Regions from separate parts of the Priestia sp. SIMBA_032 genome, predicted to be linked through region 1. Evidence: riboswitches for the same ligand, from Rfam matches in the RefSeq annotation. Region 1 holds a riboswitch; the other holds the start of a gene.
What was found. A riboswitch is a leader RNA that binds a small molecule or an ion and turns the genes downstream of it on or off. The one in region 1 is predicted to bind glycine.

Region 1 (15,088 bases):
TACAATAAGCGGGAAGTAAATAGTCGGCGGATGATAGCCAAAATCAAGCAGTCGCTTCGCAATATCCAACGTGCGCACGCCAAGCTTTTTCTGACGTTTTCCTGATAAAACAAATTCGTGCTTACAGTGACGGTCAAACGGCAGCTCATAGTGCTCTGCTAAACGACGCATCATATAGTTGGCGTTTAACACAGCATTTTCCGTTACGGCTTTTAAGCCGTCTGGACCCATTGAACGAATATACGTATAAGCGCGAACGTTGATACCGAAGTTGCCGTAAAACGGCTTTACGCGTCCAATTGACTGAGGACGGTTATAGTCAAATTGGTAGCCTTGTTCTGTTTTCACAAGTACTGGTTTAGGCAGATACGGAATTAAATCTGCTTTTACCCCTACCGGACCAGAACCAGGACCGCCTCCTCCATGAGGACCTGTAAACGTTTTATGAAGGTTTAAATGCACAACGTCAAACCCCATATCTCCAGGGCGAGCTTTACTTAATACTGCGTTTAAATTTGCACCATCATAATAAAGTTTCCCACCTGCTGCGTGAACAATTTCAGCCATTTCTAAAATATCTTCTTCAAATAACCCTAGCGTATTTGGGTTTGTTAACATTAAAGCGGCTGTATCTTCTCCCACTACGCGGCGTAAATCCTCTAAGTCCACTAAACCATGTTCGTTTGATTTTACTGTTACCGTTTCAAATCCCGCAACTGTTGCCGAAGCCGGGTTCGTTCCATGAGCTGAGTCTGGAACAATGACTTTTGTTCGCTGCGTCTCACCATTTGCTTCGTGATAGGCACGAATCATCATAAGCCCGGTCCACTCGCCATGAGCACCTGCTGCTGGCTGAAGTGTTACTTCATCCATTCCCGTAATTTCTGTTAAATGCTCTTGCAAATCATATAAAAGTTCGAGAGCGCCTTGAACCGTTTGCTCATCTTGAAGCGGATGAATATGCGCAAACCCAGCAATGCGTGCTGCTTGTTCATTCACTTTTGGATTATATTTCATCGTACATGAACCAAGCGGATAAAACCCTGAGTCCACTCCGTGATTTCGTTTTGAAAGCGCGGTGTAGTGACGCATAATATCAAGTTCTGATACTTCAGGAAGCTCAGGAGCTTCGGTACGCACATACGCTTTTCCAAGCAGTTCTTCAGCATTTACTTGCGGCACATCTAACTCCGGCAATGAATAGCCGATTCGCCCTTCTTTACTGCTTTCAAAAATAAGTGATTGATTTTGATTAAGCATGAAGATCCCCCAATTCATTTACAAGTTGGTCAATTTCCTCTTTTGTACGGAGCTCTGTAAAAGCAAGCAGCATGTGATTTTCAAGCGCTTGGTTATCACGGCTAAGATCATAACCGCCAATTATTTTTGATGCTAATAAATGATTGTTTGCTTCTGCTACCGAAACAGGAAGCTTCACGACTAATTCGTTAAAAAACGCTCCTTCAAATGCTACATTTACTCCTTTTGCCTTTAACGCTTCATATGCATAATGCGCTTTTGATAAGTTTTGCAGCGCCATTTCTTTTACACCCTGCTTGCCTAAAGCTGTCATGGCAACTGATGCCGCTAAAGCATTTAACGCTTGATTTGAACAAATATTAGAAGTCGCTTTATCGCGGCGTATATGCTGTTCACGCGCTTGAAGCGTTAATACAAACCCTCGCTTACCGTTCTCATCTACCGTTTGCCCTACTAATCGTCCTGGGATTTTTCGCATAAGCTTAGACGTAGTTGCAAAGTAGCCGCAGTGCGGGCCTCCAAATTGACTTGGAATACCAAATGGCTGTGCATCTCCAATAACGATGTCAGCTCCGAATTCTCCAGGAGGCGTAAGTAAACCCAATGATAAAGGATTGCTTGAAACGACAAACATGCATTTTTCTTGATGGGTAATTTCTTCAATTTCTTTTAACGGCTCGATTTGTCCGTAGAAATTTGGATACTGGACAATAACAGCTGCCACGTCACTCCCCATCTCTTTTTCTAATGCAATCATATCTGTTACTCCGTCTGCTGCAGGGATTTCTACCACTTCAATGTATTGACCCTTCGCATACGTTTTTAAAACATCTTTTGACTCAGGGTGAACAGCCGCAGAGACAAGTACTTTTTTCTTTTTCGTTTGACCCGCACTGAGCATAGCGGCTTCTGCTAAAGCAGTTCCTCCGTCATACATAGAAGAATTAGCCACGTCCATCCCCGTTAACTCACAAATCATTGTTTGAAATTCAAAGATGGCCTGAAGTTCTCCTTGAGAAATTTCTGGTTGATACGGAGTATAGGCCGTATAAAATTCCGAACGAGAAATAACATGATCAACAATAACCGGCATGTAATGATCGTAAACTCCTGCTCCTAAAAAAGAAGCATAGTCTTTTAAATGAGCATTTTTAGCAGCCATACTATTTAATTCTTTTAACAGCTGATGCTCTGAAGCCGCTTTTTTAATATTGTATTCTCCTTGAAAACGAACGCGCTGCGGAATATCTGAAAATAAATCATCAACAGATGAAACACCAATTGCTGCTAACATTTGCTGCTGATCTTGTTCTGTCATTGGTAAATAGCGATGTAACATGTTAAATTCCTCCCCAAAGCTTACTTTGAACGTTTATAAAAAGGTGTTGAAACCACTTTTGCTTTTAAGCGTTTTTTTCGAACCTGCACTTCCACTTCTTGACCAAGCTCTGTATACTTCGCTGACAATAGTGCTAGACCGATGTTTTTCTTTAATGTCGGTGACTGTGTACCTGTTGTCACAAATCCAATTTGTTCTTCATCTGCAAATACTTCGTAACCGTGTCTTGGTATACCTTTATCAATCATTTCAATTCCTACCAGCTTACGCGGTGCCCCGCTTTCACGCTGTTCTTTTAACACTTCTTTTCCAATAAAGCTGTCTTTGTTCGTTTTTACTGCAAATCCAATTCGAGCTTCAATGGGCGTAATATTTTTTGAAAGCTCTTGGCCATATAAAGCCAAAGTAGCTTCAAAACGAAGCGTATCGCGAGCTCCTAATCCGCAAGGCAACACACCTTCATCACTGCCTGCTTCTAAAATAGCCGTCCACAAGTGAGAGGCGTCAGCTGAAGAACAATAAATTTCAAAGCCATCTTCCCCCGTATACCCAGTACGTGAAACGAGAGCTTTTACATTCGCTACTTCTACATCATCAGCAAATGTAAATGGCTTTAATAAAGATAAATTTTCGTTCGTTAACGTTTGTAAAACTTTTTCTGCTACGGGACCTTGTAAAGCTAGCTGCGCAGTTTCATCAGATTGATTAACGAGTGTTACATCTCCTTGCTTATGAGACACTAGCCACTCATAGTCTTTTTGAATATTAGCAGCGTTTACGACTAGCAAATACTCTTGATCTGCTTTTTTATAAATCAGCAAATCATCTACCGTGCCTCCGTCTTCATAACACATAGCCGTATACTGCGCTTTTCCGTCTACAAGGGTAGAAACGTCATTTGTCATCGTATGCTGAAGAAAAGCTAAGCTATCAGCTCCTGCTACAAGAATTTCTCCCATATGAGAGACATCAAAAAGGCCTGCCTTTGTACGTACAGCTTCATGCTCTTCTTTAATAGAAGAAAATTGAACGGGAAGAGCCCATCCTCCAAAATCAATCGTTTTGGCACCATATTTCTGATAGGTATCATAAAGCGGCGTTTTGTGTAATTCTGTTGTCATATTTATGTCCTCCTCTTTTTCACGTGAAACTTTTCATAACGGGGAGTTTTCAAAGAGTGTAGGGATCACTATGTATCCAAACAAAAAAGGACAGAAAACCCCCTACTGTATTTAGTAGGAAGTCTCTGTCCTTTTCACCTGAAAGTTTACCTATAAATGAATAGGTTTGCCTCGTGGGTGGTCTATAAACGCATAGACACTCTCCAGAGCTGCGTCAAACAAGAGTCTTTTTGCCTGAGAGATTCACAATTTTATTGCTTGCTCCTTCGGCGCTACATTCAAGTAGTCTCTCCCCGTGTCGTCATTCGCTTCTATAAAGTTGGTAAAGTTGGGCATACTACTGAAAGATGTATCTATCTTTATTCACACAATCATTTGTAAAGTGCTAATCTATTTTCTTTTTCAAATTTTCTAAATATATTTTTATCCTACCTGATTCTTATCATTTGTTCAATAAAAATTTTTTACAAAGGAGCATTTTTATCATGAAAGTGAAATTAAACATCGATGAAACATGGGAAGCATCCTTCTCAACTAAATTGGAGCAAGACGGTCCTTGGTCTGCATGGGATTTGTATAAACTTGCCTATGAAATAGAAGACCAAACGCTTATCTCAGAATTTGAAGGACTACAAAGCCCAAAACATCTAGCCGATTTAACGCCGCTTCCTCATCAGCTCGAAGTAGCCAAACAAGTAGTGGAAACAATGAATGGGAAAGCTATTTTAGCAGATGAAGTAGGACTGGGGAAAACGATTGAAGCAGGGTTAATTTTGAAGGAATATATGATCCGCGGACTTGTTAAAAAAGTTCTCATTTTAGTTCCAGCTTCGCTTGTTTCACAGTGGGCTATGGAATTAAATCAAAAATTTTATATTCCTGCAGTCCCTCAAAGAAAATCATATGTGTGGGATCAGTGTGACATCGTTGTGTCTTCAATTGATACAGCAAAACGTTCTCCTCATCGAGAAATTGTGCTAGAACAAGACTACGATCTCATCATCATTGATGAAGCTCATAAACTTAAAAACAACAAAACAAAAAACTATGAATTTGTTCAAAGTCTGAAAAAGAAATTTTGTCTATTGCTAACCGCAACACCGATTCAAAATCGAATTGAAGAAATTTTTAACTTAGTCTCTCTTTTAAAGCCTGGCCACCTCGGCAATAAAGACTATTTCGAAGAATTATTTTCTGCTAAAAAACGTTCTTTGCAAAACGATGAGCACTTAAAAGAGCTTGTTAACAAAGTTATGATTCGAAATCGCCGCCACGATACGGGTATCGAATGGACGAAGCGAATTGTGCAAACCATTCCTGTTGAATTTTCGCCAAAAGAACGCGAGCTGTACGATGCGATTACGTCTTTTAAAGGAAACGGACTCCACCCTTCAAGCGCTTTTTCAATTTTAACTCTGCAGCGAGAGGCCTGCAGCAGCCGTGAAGCGGTGTATATGACATTAAAAAACATGCTGGAACGTCAGGAAGATCAAAACAGCGCATTAACGGAACATATGATTACGCCGTTAATGGAACTACTTCAGCAAGTGCCGCAAAATGCAAAAGCAGAAAAAGTTCTGGAGCTCGTTCAAAAAATTGATGACAAAGTCATTATTTTCACTGAGTACAGAGCAACTCAGCTGTATTTACAGTGGTATTTAAAACAGCATGGAATTACCTCTGTACCGTTTAGAGGAGGATTTAAGCGAGGTAAAAAAGACTGGATGAAGCAGCTTTTTGAAAACCACGCGCAAGTATTTATTGCCACTGAAGCGGGCGGAGAAGGAATCAACCTTCAGTTTTGTCATCATATTATTAACTATGATTTGCCGTGGAATCCAATGCGTCTAGAACAGCGAATTGGAAGGGTCCATCGTTTAGGTCAAAAACATGATGTTCACATTTACAATTTAGCCATTCAACATACGGTCGAAGAACATATTTTAAAATTGTTATACGAAAAAATAAACCTGTTTGAACGAGTTGTTGGAGAGTTAGATGATATTTTAACAAAGCTTGATTTAAAAAATATTGAAGAGCATATTCAAGATATTTTATTTCATTCACGGAGTGAAGGAGAAATAAAAATCAAAATGGAGAACTTGACGTCTATTATTCAATACGAAGACAGCGAGGAGGATCAGCATGCAGCAAACTGATATTCATCAATTTTTAAAGCGTTACTTTCTAGCTAATAATTGTTCTATTGTCACAGAAACACCATCTTATCTAACGGTTCAATTAACGATTGAGCTCGATAAAGAATTGATGAATCGTCCATTTTATTGGCACTACATTGAAAAGACGGGGGGAGAAGCAACTCCTGCTTCGCTCACTTTCATTACAGACCCAGCATTTGAAGACGATTCCGTTCAAGGAGAACGAATTCATTTTGGTTCACCTAGGCTACACCAAATTTTCGCTTCTACTCAAAAACTAGGCGGGTTTATTCACTTGTATGAACAAGTTGCATCAGCTCAGCCAACAAATCAGCCTTTACATCCTTGGCTTGCATTAAATATTAAAGTCTCGTACAAATGCGATCGTAAAAAAGATGAGCTCTTGTCACTTGGCATTAATTTAATCAATGGACAAATTATTGAATCATTTCATGAATTAATCATTAATCAAAATTTGTCATCTAAAATCTCAGACTATTGCTTTACTCTCTCACCTTTTATTAAACCGAAAAGTGCCATCGCACGACTCACATCATATGTGACTGACTATGTTAAAGCTCAGCCAACTGAATGGGCTGAAAAAGCGCAGGAAAGATGGTATGAAGACTTAGCGCTTCTTGATCATTTTTACGAAACGGCGGAGGAACTGCCAGACATATATATGACCGAAAAAACAGCGCTTCAAGAGTTGTACGAACCGACTATTTTATTCAAGTTTATAAACGGTGGCTTATTTTACATATCACCCGAAACGATGTCTCGTCAATTTAATAAAACACAAGCCGGTTAAAAAAAGATGAGCATATGATATGCTCATCTTTCTTTTTTCTTTCTGTACCACAGCATAAACGACAGCGGAATCATTCCAAACCATCTGTTTGCAAAAGATGCTCGCTCTTCTTTTTTTTGAATCTTTTTCGTTTTCCTCTCTTCTTTTGGCTGATCCATATATTGTACAAATTGCTCAGTCATATATTTTACATAATCATTCGTTTTCATATAATCATCTCCTCAGCACTATTATATCCGGAGAGAAAGAGACTTAATCCGTCCACTTCACAATGTGCTGATCCTTTTTTTGAATATATGCGGTTTCTGTCAATGCTCTTCCTTGCAGTGTTTGACACTTTATTTTTAGGATAATCATCTGTTCATCTTCACTTACTACTTCGTATGAAACCGTACCCGTTTCTAATACTAAGGGTGTAGATGGAGATTTATTATATTCTTGTATTTCTTTTTTTACATGTACAACCGCGTTTTCTAAAAGATGCTGCAGACGATTTTTCTGCTCTACTTCTTGATAAAATGAGCTTTTCGTCACAAAATAAGTGGTTTGCTGAGCTACTAACAGAAGAAAAAGCGCACAAAATGCCAAAACAACCGGGAGAATAAACCCTTGCTCATTATGTTTCATAAGCAAGCATCAAAAACGTCGTAATGGTTTCTTCTCTAACTTTGTTAACACCGTCTGTTGAACGAATCAACAGCCTTTCTTTTTGCTGTTCATACATAATATTCTTAATATGCTGCAGCACAACTTCATGACCGCTTTCATCCACTCGTCTTCTTATCTTGTCTTCGTATCGTTCATAAGTGATGATCTGATTATTTTCCATTTTCAACGTAAGAGTAGTCGCATGAATTCTCACTTCTTTTGCTTCTCGATATTCCATAGCAAGTTGATTCACAAAAATTTCCCACTCCATTTCATTCATACTAAAGTCCGGATTATATGTTTGCTTCGCTAGCGGAATGATAATGGGGAAAAATGAAACAATGATCAAAAAAAGAGTAAAACTGACTAACATCTCTACAAGCGTAAAGCCTTTTTCCCTTTTCACTTCAACATCACATCACACTTCTTTTTCATTTTCTCACCGGAATCTGTCCATTCTACACAAAGATTTTGAGCACTTTCTCCGTCCCACTTCAGATAAAACGCAACGTTTTCCTTTACGATTTTTTCTCGCCGTTTATATCCTGCTTCATATTTATATTTCAATAGCTCTTCGTGCAAGATAGCATCAGCTTGATACGAAACATATTGCTTCTTTTCTGCTTCTTTCATCTGAACATACAAAGGAATAATTGTACCGGTTAGGAGTAAAAGCATACTAAATGAAACAAGCATTTCTAACAAGGTGTAGCCCTGCTGACCCTTACATCTTGTCCACATAAAAACGCCCTCTGCCTATTTGAAAAGTAACTTTATATTTAAATTTTTGATTGCTGATAAAAATGGTCTTCGCTTGAGAAATATTGCCGTTTTTGTTGTATTGTATCGTGGAATTGCCGCTTCCAAACGTAATATGAATAGTGGAGTCATAGGCGCGCTTATAAAGAACGGCACGAGAATCAGAAACAATATATTCTGTTCCCTTCGGTGCGAAGTTAATTTTAATTGGAGATTCTCGGTTCATGGCTGTCTGCTGTACGTAAAATGTATCGCTTTGCAGCTGTCGCAAGAATAATGTAATTTTGTAATATTCCACAAGCGGCCTAATGGTTACGATAATGGAAAACATCATCACTTGCACAATAAATAAAACCATCAGCATCTCAATGAGGGTAAATCCTTTTTGCTTAAGAAGAACCACTAGCTGTAACCTTTCCGGTACCGTCAATTTGAATAGCTTGGCCATTTGGACACACGGTGCCTTCTTTTAAGTAGCCTCCTGCTTCAAGCTCTTCTAGACTTGGTTTTTTGCCATTTTCAAGTTCGTATACTTGTACCTCAGCCTCTACGGTTTTGACAAGAGCTGAGCAGCCTTTGTTGTTAATAACCGTATTATGCTTTAATACATTTGGAATCATGATAAGCAAAAGCACGGTAATAACAAGCATAACAATCAGCATTTCAATAAGGGTAAATCCTTTATTACCTTTAATAATCATATTCTTTCACCTTTCTACAAGCTCGACATCACTTCTAACATCGGAAGCATAACGGACATATACATAAGCAGAATGACAATTCCGATGAATAAAAATGTAAGCGGCTGTACATATTTTAAAATCCGAAAAATAAATTGTTCCATTCTTTCCATCATAAATAGACTGTAATCATACAGCTCTTGAGAAAGCTCACCGTTCTGCTGGCCATGCACAATAACATGAGCCAAGTCTTTTTCATAATGAGATTTAGCTGAAACGATATGATCTAATCGCATTCCTGAGGAAAGTTGATCTGTAAAAGCAAAAGCTTCCACTTGAAAAAACGGATGATGCTCCTGCTTTTGAAAAAGAGCAAAGCATTCATAAATAGATAAACCACCGTTTAGTAAATTGCTCATATGAACAGAAAAAAAGTACGAGTTAAATAGCCGTGTGAACGTTCGGATAACGGGAACTCTCATAAAAAGCTGCATTTGAACTACGGGAGGCAATTTTTTAATGTAAATCACATAAAACAAATAAAGGATAATTGGCATACTGATGACTGCAGGTAACACAAAAGGAAAGAACGACATCGCCTGCATAAATAAGAGGATAAACGAAGACTGCTTGTTTCCAAAGGATAAGTACAGAGCTTCAAACTGTGGAAGTAGAACCGTACTTAAAACAAATAAAATGGAGAGAATAAACAGAAGCAGCAATACGGGATATTGAACAAGCTTTTGAAATTTTTTACGATGCCTTACTTTTTCTTCAATCATTGAGCTACTTTCTTTTAGTGCAAATTGAAGGTTTCCATGCTGTTCCGCAAAATATAAATAGCTTAAAATATCACGGTGAAACTGAAGTTTAACAAAAGCATCGTGTAAAGATTCTCCTCGTTTTAACTGCTCAAGACATTTTTCAATATCCGTTTTTTCTTTGTTAGATACTTGAAACGTCAAAAATGAAAGAGCTTGAGAAAGAGTGTAGCCTTTTTCTAGGAGCTTAGAGACCTGCTTAAGAATTTTCGCTTGCTGAGCCAGAGACCACCTTTTTTGTCTATTTGTCTTTACCCCCATCCGTCTAGCGAATGCGGATATAAATAGCCTAGCGCGATTCCTTTTAGAATAACATCTCGGAGCGTCTTATAATCATAATCCGCATTTTCTCCTTTCACTTCTCTCATCACTTCGCTAAGCTCCTTGCCATAAAGCAATTCGTATATGCTGGACTGACGATGCTTCCTCATTTTTTTACAAGCAGGGTGGCATTTTCCCGAACACAGCGGACAGCGAATTTCTACAAGACGCTGTGCAGCTACTGCTACAAGAGTCTGCTCCATTTCTTGAAAGCTAACGCCAAACTCAAGCAGCCTGTACAAAGATCCTTTTGTATCTTTAGTATGCATCGTTGTCAAAACCAAGTGTCCGGTAAGCGCTGCTCTCACAGCAATTTTGGCAGTCTCACTATCTCTTATTTCTCCCACCATGATAATGTCTGGGTCATGGCGCAATATAGCTTTTAAACCAGTCGTGTACGTAATCCCTGCGCGTTCATTTACCTGCACTTGAAGCACGGTTTCACTCGGTTTTTCAATAGGATCTTCTAGTGTAATAACATTTCGATTAAAAAGATGCTTTACTTCATGTAAAAGAGTATATAGAGTAGTGGTTTTACCTGATCCTGTAGGTCCAGTAAAAATAATTAATCCATGAGAAAATTTCAAGAGAGAAATAAGCTTTTTAGTATGTTCAGGAAAAAGAGATAAATGTTTGAGAGATGTAGATTGTTGATGAGGTAAAAGTCGAATAACAAGACTTTCATCATAAGAAGTAGGAAGAGTTGATAAACGCAAATTTACTTGATAGGGATCAACAGAAGTGGTCAATGCACCATTTTGAGGCTTTCTGCGCTCGCCAATATCCATTCCGCCTAAAAATTTAAAATGCGAAATGAGCCGTTCAGACATTTCTTTTGAAATGACCCTCTTTAAAATAAGTTCCTGGTCAATTCGCAGCTGAATCACAGCATCTTTCTTTCGGGGCACAATATGCACATCAGAACTTCGGCACTCACATGCATCTCGTATAACGTAAGTAGCAAACTGTTCAATTTCGGTCAAACGATCATCGCTCCTTTATTTGTAATAAAGATGATTGTTAAAACATCTAGAAACAGTAATTTCGACCTTTTTCGAGATTTTCCTCCTTCTTTTTTTATTTTTTATAATTTGTTTAGTACACGTTTCTTTTCTTCACTCCAATCCGTTTACATGATGTACAACTTCTGTACACCTCTAAATGACTACATAAAAAAAAGACAACGTGATGTAAAACTCTACGCTGTCGTTTTATTCGTTATTTACTGAATTGAGCTTCTTCATCATGTATGCTTACACAACTAGAGAGGCAAGACTTGTTTTTTTCTTGACTAAATTTTTAAGAGCAGATTCGTTATAGCCTACTACAAGCTTTTTGCCATCCGTTAAAATGGGGCGGCGAAGTAAACGAGGATGTTCAATTAATAGATTGACTACTTCTGATAACGTCATGCTGTCCACATCAACATTTAACTTTTTATATTCTTGACTTCTTTTAGCAAGAAGTTCATCCATCCCTTCTGTTGTCATAGAAAGAAGTTCAAGCATTTCTTTATGAGTAGGTGTTTCTCTAAATAAATGACGCTCTTTAAAATTTACACCTTCCTTCACTAGCCACTTTTTTGTTTTACGACAAGATGTACAGCTCGGGTACGTATAAAATTTAATTTCTTCCATATGAAACCCTCCCGTTTTTTTAATTGTGGATTGTTTATATACATTGTACACATTTTGTATAACCTTTGTATAGTATTTTGCATACGTATTGTATAACTTTTTTTCTTCTGTCGTATTTCAAGGAAAAGATAGCGTTTTCAGGAAAGAAAGGATGTATTATAATGGAAAAGTATCGATATAGTTTCATAAGTGCTTTCTAGTGCTTACACAGCGATGACATTCATCATGACACTAACTAAGTTTGATAAAGGAGGAAATGGACGTGGAACGAATGTACCGTGTAATGGGGTTCTGGACAGCAATTTTCACTGTAATGTTTTACCTCGGTCACATGCATAAGACTTCTTTACTCTTTTTAGCTCAAACAGGCTTTTTTGTAATTCTTAGTTATTTAAAGCTGTCTGAAAGAATGTACATTTACGTTTTTGGAGCATATTTGACCGTCTTTTTTGTGGGGTTCACGTACTGGTCAACTTTTATGATGACACCAGGACAGTAAAGAGAAAAGCGATGGGCTTCCATCGCTTTTTGTATTCTTAAAAACCATTTAGAAAAGGATTTTGATCCATTTCGTGTCCCACAGTTGTTTCAGGTCCGTGACCGCTTAGTACAAGCGTATCTTCCGGAAGGGACAGCAATTTCGCTTCGATGCTTTCTAACAGCTGAGCTTGATTACCTCCAGGTAAATCTGTGCGCCCAATGCCGCCTGCAAAAAGCGCGTCACCAGATACTACAAAGTTACCCGGTTTGAAATAATATGAAACGCTGCCTGGAGAATGGCCAGGCGTTTCATACACCTCAAATTGGAATGAACCGATTGTTAAATTGCCTTCGGATGAAATAATATCGGTTGCATCTGGAGCTGTAATTTCCCCTAAATCAAAAAATTTCGAACCGTTTAAGTCACTATTATGAAGCCATTCTTTTTCGTCTTTATGTACATAAAGCGGGATAGAGTAGTGATTCATCACCTCATCTACTCCTCCAATGTGATCGAAATGAGCGTGTGTCAGCAAAATAGCTAATGGTTTATACGTTTGTTTTTCGAGAAATTCAACGAGCTGTTTTCCCTGAGCTCCCGGATCAAAAATTAAACATTCTTTTTTTTCGTTCGCAACGACATAACAATTCGTTTGAATAGGTCCTAGCGGTATACGATGGTAGTTCATAATATGTCCTCCTTGTGTAAATTTATTTCTGTTATATGCATTATCATACACACATCATCTTATAAATGAAAGTAAGGACCTTTCTAAGCTAATCAGGCGAAAGAAAGATTGGTTTTCATCTCGACAAACGGTTAGAAAAGTTTTACAATTAAAGGGATAAGCTAATGATAGCGCTTTAATTTTAAGTTACCTAAAGGAGGTTTCTTCGAGTGGGTCTTATGATTATTTTTGCACTAACAACATTGCTAGGCGTATTTGCAGCTATTTCATCTTTGAGAAATAAAAACATATTAGGCATTGGTTTTTCGGTACTAACATTCGGTGTATTCGGATGGTTTACCGTGATGACCATCATACATCACGGCTATCCGGCGGTACATCATTAAAAAAGCCATGCAAAGCATATGCTTTGCGTGGCTTTTTAAATAGACAGATAATCCATTGCCGCAACTAAAATAGCTTTGGTCGGATTATATACGCGCGATATTTGAGATAAAGGCAGCGGATTAACCCCTTTCCCCAGTTCTAAGGTGAAGCCCAGCTTTTTCTTTTCTAAAATAAACCAATCCTTAAATCCCGCGTGACTATCAATCGTTTTGACTGCTTTATAACCGCTTACCCTTTCAAAATGACTGGCTATTTCCTCCGCTTCCTTCGGCTCTTCGTTCATATACCCCCAGTAAAATTCCTCTCCTTGGGTATGTAAAGCAATCACACAATCAAAATCATGACGCTCAACGAGTTTTACCATTGCCTGAGCTTCAGGTTCAGAGAGAGCTTCATAGCCTGGAAAATCTCGATAATGCGGCGCTTTAGGTTCTTTGCGCTTTTTTTCAATTTCCCAATAAGCCGGAAACTGATTGTTTAAGTCTACCCCTCGGATATTTGCTTTCCAGCTTTGAAAATCAGGAAAATCTCTCCCTATTTTAGAAAGAAAAGACGCATAAGGTTCACTTACAGCAGGACCTTTTAAGACCAGATCTACTCCGTCTGGATTAACAATTGGAACCGCAGAAAGCGTAATTTGATTAAAGAGAGTTCTTGCTTCCTGCCCATTCAACGCCTGATCATAATGAAGAGCAGCTAAATAATCTTCCATAAACTGTAGAAGAACATTTGTCGTAATCCATTCATTGGCATGAAAAGATGCATTAATATGAACCTTTCTCTTTCCGTTTCCAATTAAAATATGAGGAATCGGCTTTCCAAGCACACTGCACCCTATCCATTCAAGAGAACCATAGGGATAATACGTCAAAAGTGTTTGGATATCTTGTATTGTTCGCTTGTAATCGTAAGGTTTTTGGATATCTATAATTCGCATAATCTTCACTCCTTTACACTATGTATATGTAAAGATTGAAAAGATGCATGATAAAAAAGCGCTTTGACATTTAGTCAAAGCGCTTTTTTATCTCAGTTAGATTCTTGCTTATTATTCAAAATAAGATTTAACTAACCAAGCTCCTCCAATAATTCCCGCATCGTTTCCTAAAGTAGCAATTGCTAGTTCAGCACCTTGCGCTACGCGAGGAAATGCAAAACGATTGAAATAATCTCTTACCGGTGCAAGTAATACCTCGCCTGCACGAGACACGCCGCCGCCTAGAACGATTTTTTCAGGGTTTAATGCATTAGCAGAGTTTGCTAGTGCTAGACCTAAATGAAAGGCAACTTTATCTACAACGTGCATAGCTAACTCGTCTTTTGAACGAGCAGCATCAAATACATCTTTAGATGTAACTTGTCCATTTTGCTCTAACACTGTGCGAAGCTCACTTGGTTTGTCCGTTTCCGTTAATTCTTCCATCGTTAAACGTACAATCCCAGTTGCTGAAGCAATTGTTTCTAAACAGCCGGTTTTGCCGCAGTTACACGGTGCCCCGCCTTCAGGAATAGATGTGATGTGGCCAATCTCACCAGCGGCTCCATTTACACCTTGTACAATTTCACCGTTGGCAATGACACCGCCGCCAACACCTGTGCCAAGCGTAACGCACAGCAAATCTTTTGCTCCGTCCCCAGCACCTTTCCACATTTCTCCAATCGCTGCAATGTTTGCATCGTTGTCTACTACAACAGGAAGAGAAGTTTCTACTTCCAAGATATCTTTGATAGGAAACTTTTCCCACCCTAAATTGACAGCTACTTCAATCGAACCGTTTGCAAAGTTGACAGGGCCCGGTGCACCAATACCAATTCCTACTAACCTTGACTTTATTTCTCCAAGATCGTTTAACTTTTTATCAATTGCTTTTGCAATATCTGTTGGAATTTTACGGCCTTGCTCGCTCACATCCGTATTGATTTCCCACTTGTGAATGATTTCTCCATAATGATTAATAAAGGCCATTTTTATTGTT
Region 2 (15,088 bases), on a different contig from region 1:
GCGCTACTTGTCCCGCCAATTCATATAGTTTATGAATTGGATTCACAATTTGCCTTGCATATAACGCGGTAAAAAAAGAAAGCAGTAAAATCGTAACACCTGAAACGATCCAAAGCGTTTTTTCAAACATTTCATAAGGCCTGTAAATTTCTTCAACAGGTAATTCAGCGACAATTCCCCAATCTAAAACAGGAATATATTCGAAAGACGCAAAGAAATACTTACCTTCGGTGTTCACAACGCGCCGATATCCTGATTTATGATTCATCGTTTTCTGAACGATTTCGTTTTTCTTAGCATTTTCACCGATTCTCTGTTTCTCTGGGTGGGAAATAATTCTACCATTGCGGTCTACAATAAATGTATAGCCGTTCTCTCCTATATCGAACGTTTGAAAGATGGATTGAAAACTTTCATTTTCTTCAATTCTCAGCGCTAAATTTACGACCTTTTTTACATTTTGCTGCCCATCCAAAATAGGAATCGCCATCACCACAATGTAATGCTTTGTGTCTGCTGAAACGACATCGCTTAAATATATTTTTTTGGTGCGCAGCGCTTCTTGAAAATATTTTCTTTTACTTAAGTTCACGTGCTTCATATTCTTTAAATCATTCGGGTAATAATGCTCCACATACCCTTTTGTATTAAAAATGGTTCCGCTATCGATATACGGTGAAATATTAACTATTTTCTGCAGTTCTTTGTCTATCTCTTGTTCATCATCCGATAAAAAAATAGGATCTTGCTGTACCTCGTCGCCCAGGCTCCAAATATCTTTAATGACGACGTTAATTTGCTCTTTCATTCTCTTGACGGTTTTATCAGTTACCTGCCGATATTGATCTTGAGAAATATTAGGCAGCATCACTCTTGAAACAATAAACATTAGCGTTAATACGGTACAAATAAGAAGCACATTAATCATGAAGATTTTCCAAAACGTATGAGATTTAAACCATTTCATGTTTGTTCACCTTAATCTAATGAAGTCTATCTCCATTGTACTGCAAAATGAAAACTTTTCCATGTAAATGATAGAATTCCACCTTTAGACATAGAAGAAAAGCATTGGGTTCTACATTACGACCAGAAAACTATGAGCTTTTTCACTGTGTTTTAAACATTTTTTTAGGGTTCTTATATAAACTTTGCTTCCTGCATTTTCTTCATGCAGTAGAAATCCATTATTTATCCTCCGATAAAAAGACCCCATCACGAAATGATGAGGTCACCAATTTACTATTTCTTTTTCCTTCTAGCCCAGTAAAAACCAAATAAGAGAATAAACCAAACGGGTGTCAACAATAAGGCTGGGCGCGTCGCATCAGAAAACAGCATAATAATAAGAATCACTGCAAACAACGCTAGCACAATATAGTTTATAAATGGTGTTAACGGTGCTTTGAATGTTGATGCTGCATGTAGCTGCGGACGCGTTTTTTTATATCTTAGATGACAAATCAAAATGATACTCCACACCCAAATAAAACAAATAGCGCTAATGGTCGTTACGATGCCGAAAGCTTGGTCTGGTATAAGTTTGCTTAAAAGAGCTCCCGCTGAGATGACCAGCGTAGATACAAATAATCCGTTGCTTGGTACGTGGTTTTTATTCAGTTTTGCAAACTTAGATGGCCCTTGGTCATTTTTACTTAAATTATATAAGATACGGCTTGTTGAAAACATTCCGCTATTACAAGCAGAAGCAGCTGAAGTTAATACAACAAAATTGATAATTCCAGCAGCAAGCGGAATTCCGACTAAACTAAAGGTTTTAACAAATGGGCTTTCTGCTGCATTTAATTCCATCCACGGGTTAATAAATAAAAGGACGATAAGCGCTCCAACATAGAAAAATAAGATTCGCAGCGGAATTTTATTAATGGCCGATGGAATATTTTTTTGGGGATTTGATGTTTCTGCTGCGGATACCCCTACCAATTCAACTCCCACGTATGCGAATATAACCATTTGGAACGAAAGTAAGAAACCTGAAACCCCATTTGGAAACAGTCCTCCATGATTCCAAAGGTTTTGAACAGTAACGGATCCCGCGTCTGTTTTAAATCCCATTACCAGCAAAATAACGCCAATAATAATTAATGCAAGAATCGTAATAACCTTTATTAAAGCAAACCAAAACTCTAATTCTCCAAATAATTTTACGGTTAATAAGTTAAGCCCTAATAAAATAATCACACAAATAAGTGCAGGAATCCACTGAGGGATATTGAACCAATATTTCACATATACGCCAACGGCAATCACATCAGCCATAGCTGTCATGATCCAGCAAAACCAGTAGGTCCATCCCGTTACAAATGACGCCCATGGTCCAAGATACTCTTCAGCAACATCAGTTAATGATTGATAACCTGCTTTAGATAGCAGTAGTTCTCCTAGCGCTCTCATCACAAAGAAAAGCGCAATACCCACAATTACATAAGCAAAGATGATAGAGGGACCTGCAAGCTGTATTGCTTTACCAGAACCTAAAAACAAGCCCGTCCCAATGGTTCCCCCAATCGCGATTAGCTGAACATGACGATTGGATAAATCCCTCTTTAATTCTCGTTGTTCCAACTCTAACTCCTCCTAACAATAATACCTTTGATGCCATCGTACGGACTACAAATAAAGTCCAATAAAAAAAGAGATTGGATGCGCTCCAATCTCATGGTCATAAGAATAACAAATATTAAGGTACATGCTACCAATTAGTAACATGCCAAATAAATATCCGGTACTCTTCTGTCCTTTTGCCTGAGATTGTGAACCCTTCGGCGTCGCGAAACTATCGCGATCTCTCCAGAAGCTGCTCCTGCTATAGTGTGACCCACAGCAATCATAGCTTTCTACGTATTAAATTTTTCCGATCAATATAATGACTGTCGAATAGTTGTTTATTCTAATACCAGTTTGATGCTTTGTCAACAAGAAAGAGCATTTTCATTTATTTACCTTCTTTAAAAGAAGACACTACATAAAAATCTTGTTTCTTTACTTGTGACAAAGATCACCTTATTACAAACAAAAAAGAGCAGAATCAAATCTGCCCTTTACTCTTTATCTATTTATTTCTTTAACGTCAAACTTACCACATTCTCCACATGTGCGGTATGAGGGAACATATCCACAGGCTGAATGTAATCCACATGATAAGCCTTCGACAGCTGCTGCACATCTTTTGCTAGTGTGGATGGATTACAAGAAACGTAAACCATTTTCTTTGGCTTCACTTGTAAAATCGTTTTTAGAAGCTTATCATCACAGCCTGTTCGCGGCGGGTCAACAACGATAACGTCTGGCTTCCAGCCTTCTTTTACCCACTGCGGCATCCATTTTTCAGCTGGACCCGTCACATATGTGGCATGCTCAAACCCATGATCTTGGGCATTTTTTCGCGCGTCTACAATGGATTCTTCAATCGTGTCCATTCCGCGAATTTCTTTGGCATCTTTAGCAAGCCATAAGCCAATTGTCCCTACTCCGCAGTAAGCATCTACAATTTTTTCACTTCCCGTTAGCGCAGCTGCTTTTTTCACTTCGTCATATAGCTTCACGGTTTGAAGAGGATTCAGCTGGAAAAATGCACGCGCTGAAAGTTCGAACGAGATATCTCCTAACGTTTCTTGAATCACCGATTTCCCAGCCAGGGTAAACGTTTCGTCTCCAAAGATAAGCGATGTTTTTTGGCCGTTTACGTTTTGTACGAGCGATTTTACTTCCGGCAGGCGGCGCTGAATTTCTTTAGTCAACAGCTCTTTTTTCGGAATTTCTTGTTTAGCCGTGATCAAGACAACTTGCACTTCACCCGTTTCAAATCCTACTCGAGATACGATGGTACGTACAATACCACGGCGTTTGCGTTCATTGTAGATAGGAATTTGAAGATCTTGTAAAATTCGTTTTATTTCTTTTGTCACGTGATTCGTGGCTCCATGCTGAATCGGACAGTTTTCAATGTCAATCAAGCGGTGAGAATTCAATCCGTACAAACCGGCGATAACTTTTTGTTTATCCACACCTACTTGAAACTGAGATTTATTACGATAGCGCCAAGGATCTTCCATACCAATCGTTTGGCGTGTTTTTTCTTCTACTTTTTTTAATGAACTGTGACGTTCGAACGCTTGCAGAACAATATCGCGCTTAGATTCTAGCTGACCTTCATAAGATAAGTGCTGAAGCTGGCAGCCTCCGCACTGGTCGTAAATCGGACAAGGTGCTTCTACGCGCTGAGGAGATTTTTTGCGAATTCGCTTAATTTTCCCTTCGGCAAACTTATGCTGAACATTTGTTGCTTCTACAACCACTTCTTCATTCGGCAATGCTCCCGGCACGAAGACGACCTGGCGCTTAAAATATCCTACGCCTTCTCCATTAATACCGAGTCTTTTTATAGTCAACGGAAACGTTTGTCCTTTTTGAACTTTCATTTCAGTTTTTGGTTTATTCATGAGACCAACTCCGATTAGTTTAAATTCTTTATATAGTTATTAACGGTCTTTAGCTGCTTAAAACCTATTAGACCGTATCGCTTTAAAAAAGACATCAACGCATATTATAACACTTCAACAGCAAAAAACCGACAGAAGAAATATTTCCGTCGGTTTTTATCCTTATTTCGTTTTAGAAGGACTTTTCTTCATTTGTTTGCGTTCGTTCATTAAATCATCAATGCTTTTAAACGTATAGCCCTTCTTTTTTAAATCCACAATCGCTTGATCTAACGCATCTGCGTTATCCTTTGAAACGGTATGCAAAAGCATGATCGCACCTGGATGTATTTGAGCCATCATATTGTCGTATGAATAGCGCCAGCCTTTTTGTTCATTTACTTTCCAGTCAACGAATGCAAGTGACCAAAATACATTCGTATAGCCTTCTTGCTTTGAAAGAGCTAGCGTTCGCTCGCTAAATACACCTCTAGGTGAGCGAAGATACTTCATTTCATCACGACCAGTAATATTCTTGTATTCATCTTTTACTTTTTGCAGTTCCTCTTTAAAGCGTCCATCATCAACTTGAGTTAAGTCAGGGTGATGCCATGAATGATTGCCGACAATATGCCCTTCTTTTACCATTCGTTTAATTAGCTTGGGCTCTTCTTTTAAATAGTGTCCTGTTACAAAGAACGTGGCAGGAACCTTTCTTTTTTTGAGCACGTCTAATACCTGCGGTGTATAACCATTTTCATAACCGTTATCAAACGTTAAATAAATATCTTTTTTATTTGTATCTCCGAGATAAAACGCATCATACTTAGCAAGAATTTGTTCATAAGCTGTACCTGCGGATGCGGGCTTGTGATTTTTACTTTTTTGAAACCCCCAGCTGATCGGAGTGTTTGGATACATTTGTGCTTCAACAGATGCTATGCCTGTTGACATTACGAATAAAAAAACGAGAAAAAAGGTGAACCGGCGCATAAGAAGCTCCTTTCGGAAGTCATTTTACGCTTAGTATCCACTCAATTTTCTCGTTCATGAACGTTACTTTTTACCATACGCTTTGGACGTATGTTTATTTAAATACCGGTTCTTTAAATTGCTCAAGCTTTTCAAATGAAGACTTGTCGACATCTGCATGCAAGCTGTTTCCGTGTGAATCCATCGTCACTACAGCTGTAAAGCCTTCTACTTTTAAATGCCACATTGCTTCAGGAATACCGAACTGCATCAAATCAACGCCTTCTACACTCTTGATACAATCAGCATAGTACTGTGCAGCTCCGCCTATAGCATTTAAGTACACACCGCCGTGCTCTTGAAGAGCAGCAAGCGTTTTAGGCCCCATACCGCCTTTACCGATAACCGCGCGGATACCAAATTTCTTCATAATATCTCCTTGGTAAGGTTCTTCACGGATACTTGTTGTTGGTCCTGCAGCGGTTACGTGCCATTTTTCATCTTCATCTTTCAACATAACCGGACCACAGTGATAAATGATTTGTCCATTTAAATCAATTGGCGCATCGTGATCTGTTAAATGTTTGTGAATGGCGTCGCGCCCTGTGTACATTATACCGTTGATGCGCACCACGTCGCCCACTTTTAATTCACGAATTTGCTCTTCTGTAATAGGTGCTTGTAATACAACTTCTTTTGTTTCATCCGCATTTTGTTTCTCTTCTGCACCTGCATTGTTATTAAAATCTACTTCTTCGCCTTCTTGATACAGCCACTCTTGAACGCTTCCTGTATCAGCATTGATTTTAATACCTAAGCGACGGTAAGCCCAGCAGTTATACGCAACTGACACATAGAAGCTAGCAGGAATACGATTGATTACGCCGACTTTACAGCCAAGTAATGTCGTTTCTCCGCCAAAGCCCATTGTACCGATTCCTAACTTATTGGCATTTTCCATTACATACTCTTCTAATTCTTTAAGCTGAGCGTTTGGATTTTCGTCATCTAAGTTTCGGAACAGCTGCTCTTTTGCTAATTCATAGCCTGTTGTACGGTCGCCACCGATTCCAACACCAATGACGCCGGCGCTACAGCCTTGGCCTTGCGCTTGGTATACTGAGTGCATCACACATTTACGAATGCCGTCTAAATCACGGCCAGCTCGACCTAATCCTTCTACTTCACAAGGCAGGCTATACTGAATGTTTTTGTTTTCACAGCCGCCGCCTTTTAAAATGAGACGCGCATCAATATAGTCATTTTCCCACTGTTCAAACTTAATAACCGGCGTGCCTCCGCCTAAATTATTACCGCTGTTTTCTCCCGTTAACGAATCTACAGAGTTAGGGCGAAGCTTTCCGTGCTTTGTTGCTTCTTCAATTGCCCAATAAATCGCTTCTTTAATTTGAAGTTGATTCACTCCTACAGGGGTTTTAATTTTAAATGTTGGCATACCTGTATCTTGACAAATTGGTGATAAATTATCATCCGCCATTTTAATATTATTGGTAATGGTCGCTAAAGACATTGCGGCACGCGTTCCTGCATTCTCACGCGCTTTTGCCTTTGCGATAGCACGTCGAACGTCTTTTGGCAATTTTGTAGATGTTTCAACAATTAAATCGTACATGCTTTGTTTTAAAGCTTCAATCATCACTTAATTCCTCCCATATCCCGCTAATGTATGTATTTATCTATCTGTCGTACAACTTTCAAAATTTATTATACTCCTTCAAAAATTGTTTCGAAAGACCTTTATAGGAGGATTTCCACTTCAAGCAAAAAAGCGCTAGTTTTTCTAGCGCTTTTTTCTTTGTTCATTCTTTATCTTTTTTAAACTGCTCACATTTTGCTTCTAAGTCATCAATCATTGTGATCAAACGGTCAATGTCTTCTAGATCTGTGTTTTCAGGCTCCATAGAGTCTAATACGTGTACAAACATATTTAAACGATCTTTTAAATAACGTACTTGTGAATCTTTATCTCGAACGGCGTTTCCCATTTTAAACCCTCCTGATATAGCTTTTCATTCGTATTTCCTTATATCCTAACGAATACCTTCATATTTGACAACTAAAAGCAATAAAATCCATAATAGTCACTGGTGTCCGTTTTGAATGGGACGTATAATTTAGTCTAGCAGGACGGACCGTGAGATGTTTTCATCATCATTTCACTTTACGGAAAAATAAAAGGAGTTTTTTTATGGCCACTTTACAACGAATTACCCCGGAGTTCGATCCGTGGGAAGCGTATTTAGATATGAAACAATATGGCAAACCGATGCTCACAAACGTTGAATTTACAACAACGACGCTTTGTAATATGCGATGTGAGCACTGCGCAGTTGGATATACGCTGCAGCCAAAAGACCCAAACGCACTGCCTCTTGATTTAATTTTAAAACGTCTCGATGAAATTCCAACACTTCGGGCGTTAAGCATCACGGGCGGAGAGCCTATGATGTCTCTATCTTCTGTGAAAAATTATGTGGTGCCTTTATTAAAGTATGCACATGAACGAGGTGTCCGTACACAGATTAATTCAAATTTAACATTAGATCTTGCCCGTTACGAACAAATCATTCCTTATTTAGATGTTTTACATATTTCTCACAACTGGGGAACGATGGACGACTTTGTTGAAGCTGGCTTTGCAATGATGGAACGAAAGCCTACCTATGAGCAGCGCGCCAAATATTTCGACCGTATGATTGAAAACAGCCGCGCGCTTGTAAAAGCAGGTGTAACGGTATCAGCTGAAACGATGTTAAATAAACGTACGCTTCCTCATATGGAAAAGATTCATCGTCAAATTGTTGATGAAATGCTTTGTCAGCGCCACGAAGTACACCCTATGTATCCAAGTGACTTTGCTAGCACTCTAGAAACATTATCTCTTCCTGAAATGCGTCAAGCTATTCATCACCTTCTTGATATTCGAGATGAAAATGTGTGGATGCTATTCGGCACGTTACCGTTTTATGCATGCAGTAATAACGAGGAAGACTTAACGCTTTTACAGCGCTTGTATAGCAGTAAAAATGTAACCGTTCGAAACGATCCAGACGGGCGTTCTCGCCTAAATGTAAATATTTTCGACGGAGATATCATCGTAACTGATTTTGGTGATACGCCTCCTCTTGGCAACATTCAAGATACAAAACTTACAGACGCTTTTGATACGTGGCAACAAAGCACGATTTCTAAAGAACTTAGCTGCCATTGTTCAACAGTGTCGTGTTTGGGACCTAATATTTTGGTGAAAAACAGCTATTATCAAGATACTGATTTCAGCAAACTCCAAGCGAACATTACAAAATAACAAAAAAAGAGATTCCATAATGGGAATCTCTTTTTGTTGTTATCTCGGCTGGTCATAAGCCCCAAAACTTAAGGAGACATAATCTTGTACTGGAATCCATGCTCCAATTCCTTGAGACGTTACATTTCTCACCACAATTGAACGCTTGCTGCCTTTTACCGTTACATACACTTCTCCATACGTAACTTTTCCCTTTTCACTTACGGCAGGCGTGTACGCATAGAGATAACCTACTTTTTTGGGAGCTACGTTATACACCTGGTCTTTTTTCGTTCCGGCACCTACAAACGTTTGAAATGATAAAGTGAGCTTTGTTTTTTTAGCTGCTTCAATTAGCATCATTTGTTTAACATGATCAGGCTGGGGCACTTTTGCTGTTAATCCGCCTTTTACATGGCTTTGATTTTCCTGACTGTACATCATTTTGTACTGAGTTTTTCCTGCTCTGTTATCATAATGATTCGTATTGATTCGCTGGTGCTGCCAGTTAACGTTTGTTTCTGTTGATTCATAATTTAACGGCCACTGTCCTAAAAAAATGGTTGCTCTGAACCCAATTGCCCATGGAGTTTTAGAAATGTTTGATTCATTTAATATACGAATTAAATCAGGGTTTTCAATTTTTACATTTGACGTTTCAATGAGCTCTTTTGTGAACTCACTCGGCTGCAAATATGGTGTATCTTGACTAGCATTTGGATACGTATTTTCTTTTGAAATATTTAAGGCTGAAGAAGGCACGTTGATGGTAGGCTGAGCTGTTTTCGCAATGGCGATCTTCGTCGAACATGAAAATGAAATAATGATGGTAAACACAAATAAAAGCAATTTACGTAACATCTAGAAACTCCTTTCAACATCGTTAATGAATGCAACCATAGTTTTTTCAAACATCCCCTGTTTTATCCTGAATACTAAAAGGGAAATTCTTCTATTCACCCACAAAAAAGAAACGTCCACATAAAGCGAACGTTTCTTTTTTAAATAAGATAAAAACCAATTCCCATAATAATATAAGCACCTAAAAGAGTTGCACCTTCAAACCAGTTTGTATCTCCGTCATTAGAAATAGCAATAGTTAAAAACACGGCCGTTACCATCGCAATCAACTCAGGCCAAGTAAAGACAAGAGACATTTGGTTTTCGAACATCAGCGAAACTAACACTAGTATCGGTGCTACAAACATCGCTACTTGTAAAGTTGAGCCGACAGCAATTTCAACAGCTACACCCATGCGATTTTTAACGGCCATAATAATAGCGGAAGCATGCTCTGCCGCGTTCCCAACAATCGCTACAATGATGACCCCGATGAACAGCTCACTCCACCCAAAACTTTCGGATACAACTTCGATTGTACTAACCAAGCTTTCCGATACGTAAGCTACAGCTAACGTAGACAAAAAGAGAACCGCAATCGCTTTCCACATTGACCACTCTGGCTTCTCATGTTCTTCCACTTCTTCACTTTTATGCTGATACACGCCTCGATGCGTTACCAGCTTAAAAAATAACGCCGCTAAGTACAAGATGATAAGAATAATGGAGATTCCGACACTTAGGGACATAGTCTTCGCTTCGTCCATTTCGCTAGCAAACACTTCAGGAATAACAAACGCAACGATAACGGCGAAGATCAATAATCCAGAATTATGCCTTGCATCATAGACATTAAATTCTTGGCGCTTAAATTTTAATCCCCCGATGAAGAATGAAAGACCGCCTACAAGAAGGAGATTTCCTAATACAGAACCGGTTAACGATGCAAGCACCACAGCTGTAAGGCCTTCTTTTAGAGCAAAAATAGAAATAATTAATTCTACAGCGTTACCAAACGTAGCATTTAATAGACCGCCTATTCGAGGACCAGCTACAACAGCTAAGCTCTCTGTTGCTCTTCCCATAAAAGCTGCGAGGGCAATGATTGTTAAACAGTAAATAATAAACATAAGAACATCTGACCAGTGCATCATGTGCCCAATAACAGATAGCGGCACCCCAAGAATAACCGCTATCAGAAAAACCCGATTGATCATCGATATGTACACCTACCTTATTCATTTTTTGACAACAAAATCAATCATATCAAATTAATGGAATTTGTATAGACTCACCATCAATGTTAGTATTTTTAACCTAATTTTATAAATGATAAACCCTTAATTGATTTTTGATTAAGATAGTTAAAAATCAGCCAAACTACCAAGGGTAAAAAGATATAATAAGGAGTGAAAAAATGAGCAATAATGATGTGAAAAATCAAATTTTATCCGTACTGGATGACTATACAATCGGAACGTTAGCTACGATTCAAGATGGAAAACCTTATTCACGCTTTATGATGTTTTTTCATGAAGATCTTGTGCTCTACACCGCTACCAATAAAGATACCCATAAAGTCGAAGAACTAGAAAAAAACCCTTACGTTCATATTTTGTTAGGCTATGATGGGCAAGGTTGGAGTGATCCGTATGTAGAGGTAGAAGCCAAAGTAAATGTAGAAACAAACGAAGAGTTAAAAAAGAAATTTTGGAATGAAAAGTTAAAAGAGTGGATTAAAAGTCCAGATGACACAAATTATTTGCTTCTTCAGCTGACCCCTGAACGCATGCGCTATTTTGATAAAGCCGGAAGCAAACCAAAAGAAATATAAAAGTGGACAATGTCCACTTTTATTTTATTTCGAAGGTTTCTGTCACTTCTATACTGTCAATAACCGACTGTAGCATCGAACAATTTTTTCGAGCTAGCTCAATCGATTTTTCAATTTTGTCTAATGGGAGGTCTTCTCCTGTAATGGTATAGTGCAAATGAATTTTTTCGATTCGCCCCGCTTTTTCATCATTGCGCGTCACATCAGCTTGGATACGTAAATCTGAAAAAGAGATTCTTTTTTTCTCTAGAATCTTTCTTAACACGCCTCCGCTACACACGGCAATGGAGGATGTCATTAGCTGATACGGACGAAAGCCATGCTCTTCATCTCCGGCGATATGCAGCTCTCCGTAAGGAAGATTTGTCGTAAAACCCGCTTCTTTTTTCATGTTAAATTTCATTTTCTTCACTCCTTTACTTCATTATAAACCGCTTTTTATATAACCAACTACTCTCACTATGGATTACTTGTTACACTGCGGTTAATTTCCGGGCACCATCACAATAAAAAAATCCGAACGAATTTGATTCTTGATTAAGAATCAAATTCGTTCGGATTTCCCTTCAACTAACATACTTTTGTCTTAGCCTTTTTTATGCCGCCATATTAAATTAATTTTCCAGCGCGAATATCATCCGTCATTCCTTCGTAAGGCGCTTGAGCGATAACTTCTTCATTGTTCGCTCCGACATTTTTGATGAACGTAATATCAGCAAATTCCGGAACAACGTATTTTGGATATGTTTCATATTTTTCACGGGATTCATGCATTAAATCAAGATAATCATTTTGATAGCACACGGTAATTTCAGGATGTTCATGTACCCATTTTGGGAAGAAAATAATGCCGTGCATGCGTTTTTCATCAGGCATAAAGTTCAAAGATACATCTGTTCCCGTTGGTTCAGTCCAAGATACTTTATATACCCCTTCTGTTAATTTCACAATATCTACTTTCTGGTCACGAACCCATCGTCCTGCCACCATTCCGCTATGAATACGGTAATCGATTGTATTTTCGTTTTTAATATAGATTTCATATTCCCATCCATTTTCGTATGTGTAAATCATATGATTCCCAATAAATTTTTCCATGTTTATACCTCTCCTTTAATTTGATTTATAAAACTTCATATATGTCTAGCACAACGCTGTCTCGGTTTCTTACAGCAGCGCCTATAAAAATGCGGTCCTGTAACCACTTATACTTTGCACTTCCAGTTTCAAAGACAGGAATCGTACGAAAGTAAACATGCTCTGGAGGTACAATTTTACCTTCAGCAGCCTGTTCTCTAAATTCTTTACTAACCTGACGTATTCCATTGTTTTCAATGTAGATAAGTTCATCATCTTCTGTTTGAATTACATAACGAGCAGATAAATCGACGCGGCCATCCCAACGAATAATTTGAGAATCTGCTCCGCTTGGAAGGATTAAGCCTTTTATCTTTCCATTTGCAGTACCTGACTTAATGGGGATAAACTGTTTTTTCCCTACCCCTGTATGACCAATGACAATCGGGGTACCAACATTAATTGTGAATGTCGCTATTTTCTTTAACCCTGGTTCTATCATAGCAATCACCTCTTAATTGTAAATAAAAACATGTAACTATTTACATGTTTTATTCTACTCTTCTTATATAAAGATGTCAAATGGACAGCTCAGCCTGTTTATATCCTTGTCAATAAAGCGTTTTCCTTGTACGATTAAACAGTTGGATTGACAAAATATAGATAAAAAGAGGTTATAAATGCTATGAGTGCTACTCATCAACAACGTTTCTGGATTTTAGTTAGCCTTGTCGCCATTTCTGGATTCAGCCAAGGCATGCTGCTGCCTTTAATTGCTATTATTTTTGAGAAAGACGGTCTTTCTTCTACTATAAACGGATTAAATGCAACTGGATTGTATCTGGGGATCTTATTTATTTCTCCTTTCATGGAAGCACCGCTTCGCAGATACGGATACAAGCCAATTATCGCAGCAGGCGGACTTTTAGTTATTGTATCTTTAGCTTTGTTTCCCCTATGGAAATCTGTTGTATTTTGGTTTGTGCTCCGTTTATTTATTGGAATAGGAGATCACGCGCTGCACTTTGGAACTCAAACGTGGATTACATCGTCTTCCCCTGCTGATAAACGAGGGCGAAATATTTCATTGTACGGACTTTTTTTCGGTATTGGTTTTGCTGTTGGGCCTTTAATGACGCCGTTAATTGAAATTAATCAAGCGCTGCCTTTTATGATTTCATCCGCTCTATGTCTTCTAACGTGGGTATTTTTATTTTTGATAAAAAATGAAATTCCCCTACAGGAAGTTGAAGTTAATTCATTAAAAGAAACGGCTAAACGATTTTCTAAAGCGACTAAATATGCTTGGATTGCTTTTTTACCGCCTTTTGGATATGGGTTTTTAGAATCATCACTGAACGGAAGCTTTCCTGTATATGGTTTGCGAATTGGTTTGCAAGTAGAGTTTATTTCACTTCTGCTGACTTCTTTTGCAGTTGGAGCTATTGTGTTTCAGCTTCCTCTTGGCATACTGAGCGATAAATTCGGACGGAAATTGGTATTAGGATGGATTTTATCAATTGGAGCCGTGACTTTTTTTACAGCAAGTCTCTTGGAAGACACCGCTATTCCATTAGTAGCTTGTTTATTTATAGCAGGCATGGTTGTAGGTTCTACGTTTAGTTTAGGAATCAGCTATATGACGGATTTGATTCCTGCTCGTCTGCTTCCTACAGGTAATTTACTATGCGGCATTGCTTTTAGTATCGGAAGCCTGGCCGGTCCTTACATAGGCGGTACTTTTATTCAGTTCTTTCATCATGTCAGCTTTTTTAATATTATTAGCGGGATGCTTGGCTTTATTTTTATCATTCTTTTTGTATTCGGACAAAAAATGCCTATGCAGCAAAAAACAAGCGAGAACCTATAGGTCCTCGCTTGTTTTTTAAACTTTTAGCGTTCGATGCTGAAGAGCTGACTTTTCAACTTGTATCGTCGTATGCTCAATGCCGCAGTGATCGTGTACTAAATCAATGGCTTTTTGCAAAATTTGCTGACAATCTTTTTCATCTTCTACGCGCATATGACAGCTCAATGAGTCCAGTCCTGAAGTAATCGTCCAAATGTGTAAATCATGCACATCTTTGACTCCTTCAATGTTTTCAAGAAGGTTTTTGATTTCACTATGATCCACTCCTTCAGGAGAGCCTTCCATCAAAATATGAACACTATGAGCAAGCACGCCCCAAGCGCTTTTTAAAATTAATACAGACACAACTACAGAAATAATCGGGTCAGCAATATACCATCCAAACAGCATCATAAGAAGTCCCGCTACAATAGCACCAATAGACCCTAGAGCATCTCCCAATACGTGTAAGTAAGCACTGCGTAAATTTACATTTCCTTTTACATCGCCTTGTCTCATAAGTGACCAGGCGCTGATTAAATTAGCAAGTAAACCAACAGCAGCAATCAGCATCATGCTGCCGCTTGCTACAGACTGCGGCTCTAGTACGCGCTGATAGGCTTCATAAATGATAAACCCTGCTATTACAAACAGTGCCACTCCGTTAAAAAGAGCCACTAATATTTCAAAACGATAATAACCGTACGTTTTTTTAGCCGATGCAGCTCGGTTAGCAAACCATATCGCTACTAGGCTAAGAGCAAGTG

Region 2: another riboswitch for glycine. It lies ahead of SB717_RS21510 (amino acid permease); the one in region 1 lies ahead of gcvT (glycine cleavage system aminomethyltransferase GcvT).

What each region holds. Positions count from the first base shown of each region.
Region 1 is NZ_JAWRXD010000002.1:391,921-407,008, reverse strand. It holds gene gcvPB (aminomethyl-transferring glycine dehydrogenase subunit GcvPB) at 1-1,260, opposite strand, end outside; gene gcvPA (aminomethyl-transferring glycine dehydrogenase subunit GcvPA) at 1,253-2,599, opposite strand; gene gcvT (glycine cleavage system aminomethyltransferase GcvT) at 2,620-3,720, opposite strand; glycine riboswitch at 3,933-4,025, opposite strand; gene SB717_RS08015 (DEAD/DEAH box helicase) at 4,206-5,879, shown strand; gene SB717_RS08010 (YqhG family protein) at 5,866-6,690, shown strand; gene SB717_RS08005 (YqzE family protein) at 6,714-6,899, opposite strand; gene comGG (competence type IV pilus minor pilin ComGG) at 6,943-7,317, opposite strand; gene comGF (competence type IV pilus minor pilin ComGF) at 7,307-7,744, opposite strand; gene SB717_RS07990 (prepilin-type N-terminal cleavage/methylation domain-containing protein) at 7,741-8,079, opposite strand; gene comGD (competence type IV pilus minor pilin ComGD) at 8,063-8,545, opposite strand; gene comGC (competence type IV pilus major pilin ComGC) at 8,487-8,798, opposite strand; gene comGB (competence type IV pilus assembly protein ComGB) at 8,813-9,859, opposite strand; gene comGA (competence type IV pilus ATPase ComGA) at 9,850-10,902, opposite strand; gene SB717_RS07965 (Spx/MgsR family RNA polymerase-binding regulatory protein) at 11,173-11,556, opposite strand; gene SB717_RS07960 (DUF2626 domain-containing protein) at 11,819-12,055, shown strand; gene SB717_RS07955 (MBL fold metallo-hydrolase) at 12,093-12,725, opposite strand; gene SB717_RS07950 (DUF2759 domain-containing protein) at 12,935-13,111, shown strand; gene SB717_RS07945 (M14 family metallopeptidase) at 13,147-14,049, opposite strand; gene SB717_RS07940 (ROK family glucokinase) at 14,161-15,088, opposite strand, start outside.
Region 2 is NZ_JAWRXD010000007.1:112,808-127,895, reverse strand. It holds gene SB717_RS21515 (cache domain-containing protein) at 1-967, opposite strand, end outside; gene SB717_RS21510 (amino acid permease) at 1,243-2,586, opposite strand; glycine riboswitch at 2,745-2,825, opposite strand; gene rlmD (23S rRNA (uracil(1939)-C(5))-methyltransferase RlmD) at 3,078-4,463, opposite strand; gene pdaA (delta-lactam-biosynthetic de-N-acetylase) at 4,626-5,435, opposite strand; gene SB717_RS21495 (fumarate hydratase) at 5,530-7,071, opposite strand; gene SB717_RS21490 (SE1561 family protein) at 7,235-7,420, opposite strand; gene yfkAB (radical SAM/CxCxxxxC motif protein YfkAB) at 7,624-8,742, shown strand; gene SB717_RS21480 (YfkD famly protein) at 8,782-9,582, opposite strand; gene cax (calcium/proton exchanger) at 9,723-10,778, opposite strand; gene SB717_RS21470 (pyridoxamine 5'-phosphate oxidase family protein) at 10,979-11,395, shown strand; gene SB717_RS21465 (OsmC family protein) at 11,415-11,798, opposite strand; gene SB717_RS21460 (phenolic acid decarboxylase) at 12,005-12,493, opposite strand; gene SB717_RS21455 (DUF3237 domain-containing protein) at 12,519-12,974, opposite strand; gene SB717_RS21450 (MFS transporter) at 13,158-14,342, shown strand; gene SB717_RS21445 (cation diffusion facilitator family transporter) at 14,358-15,088, opposite strand, start outside.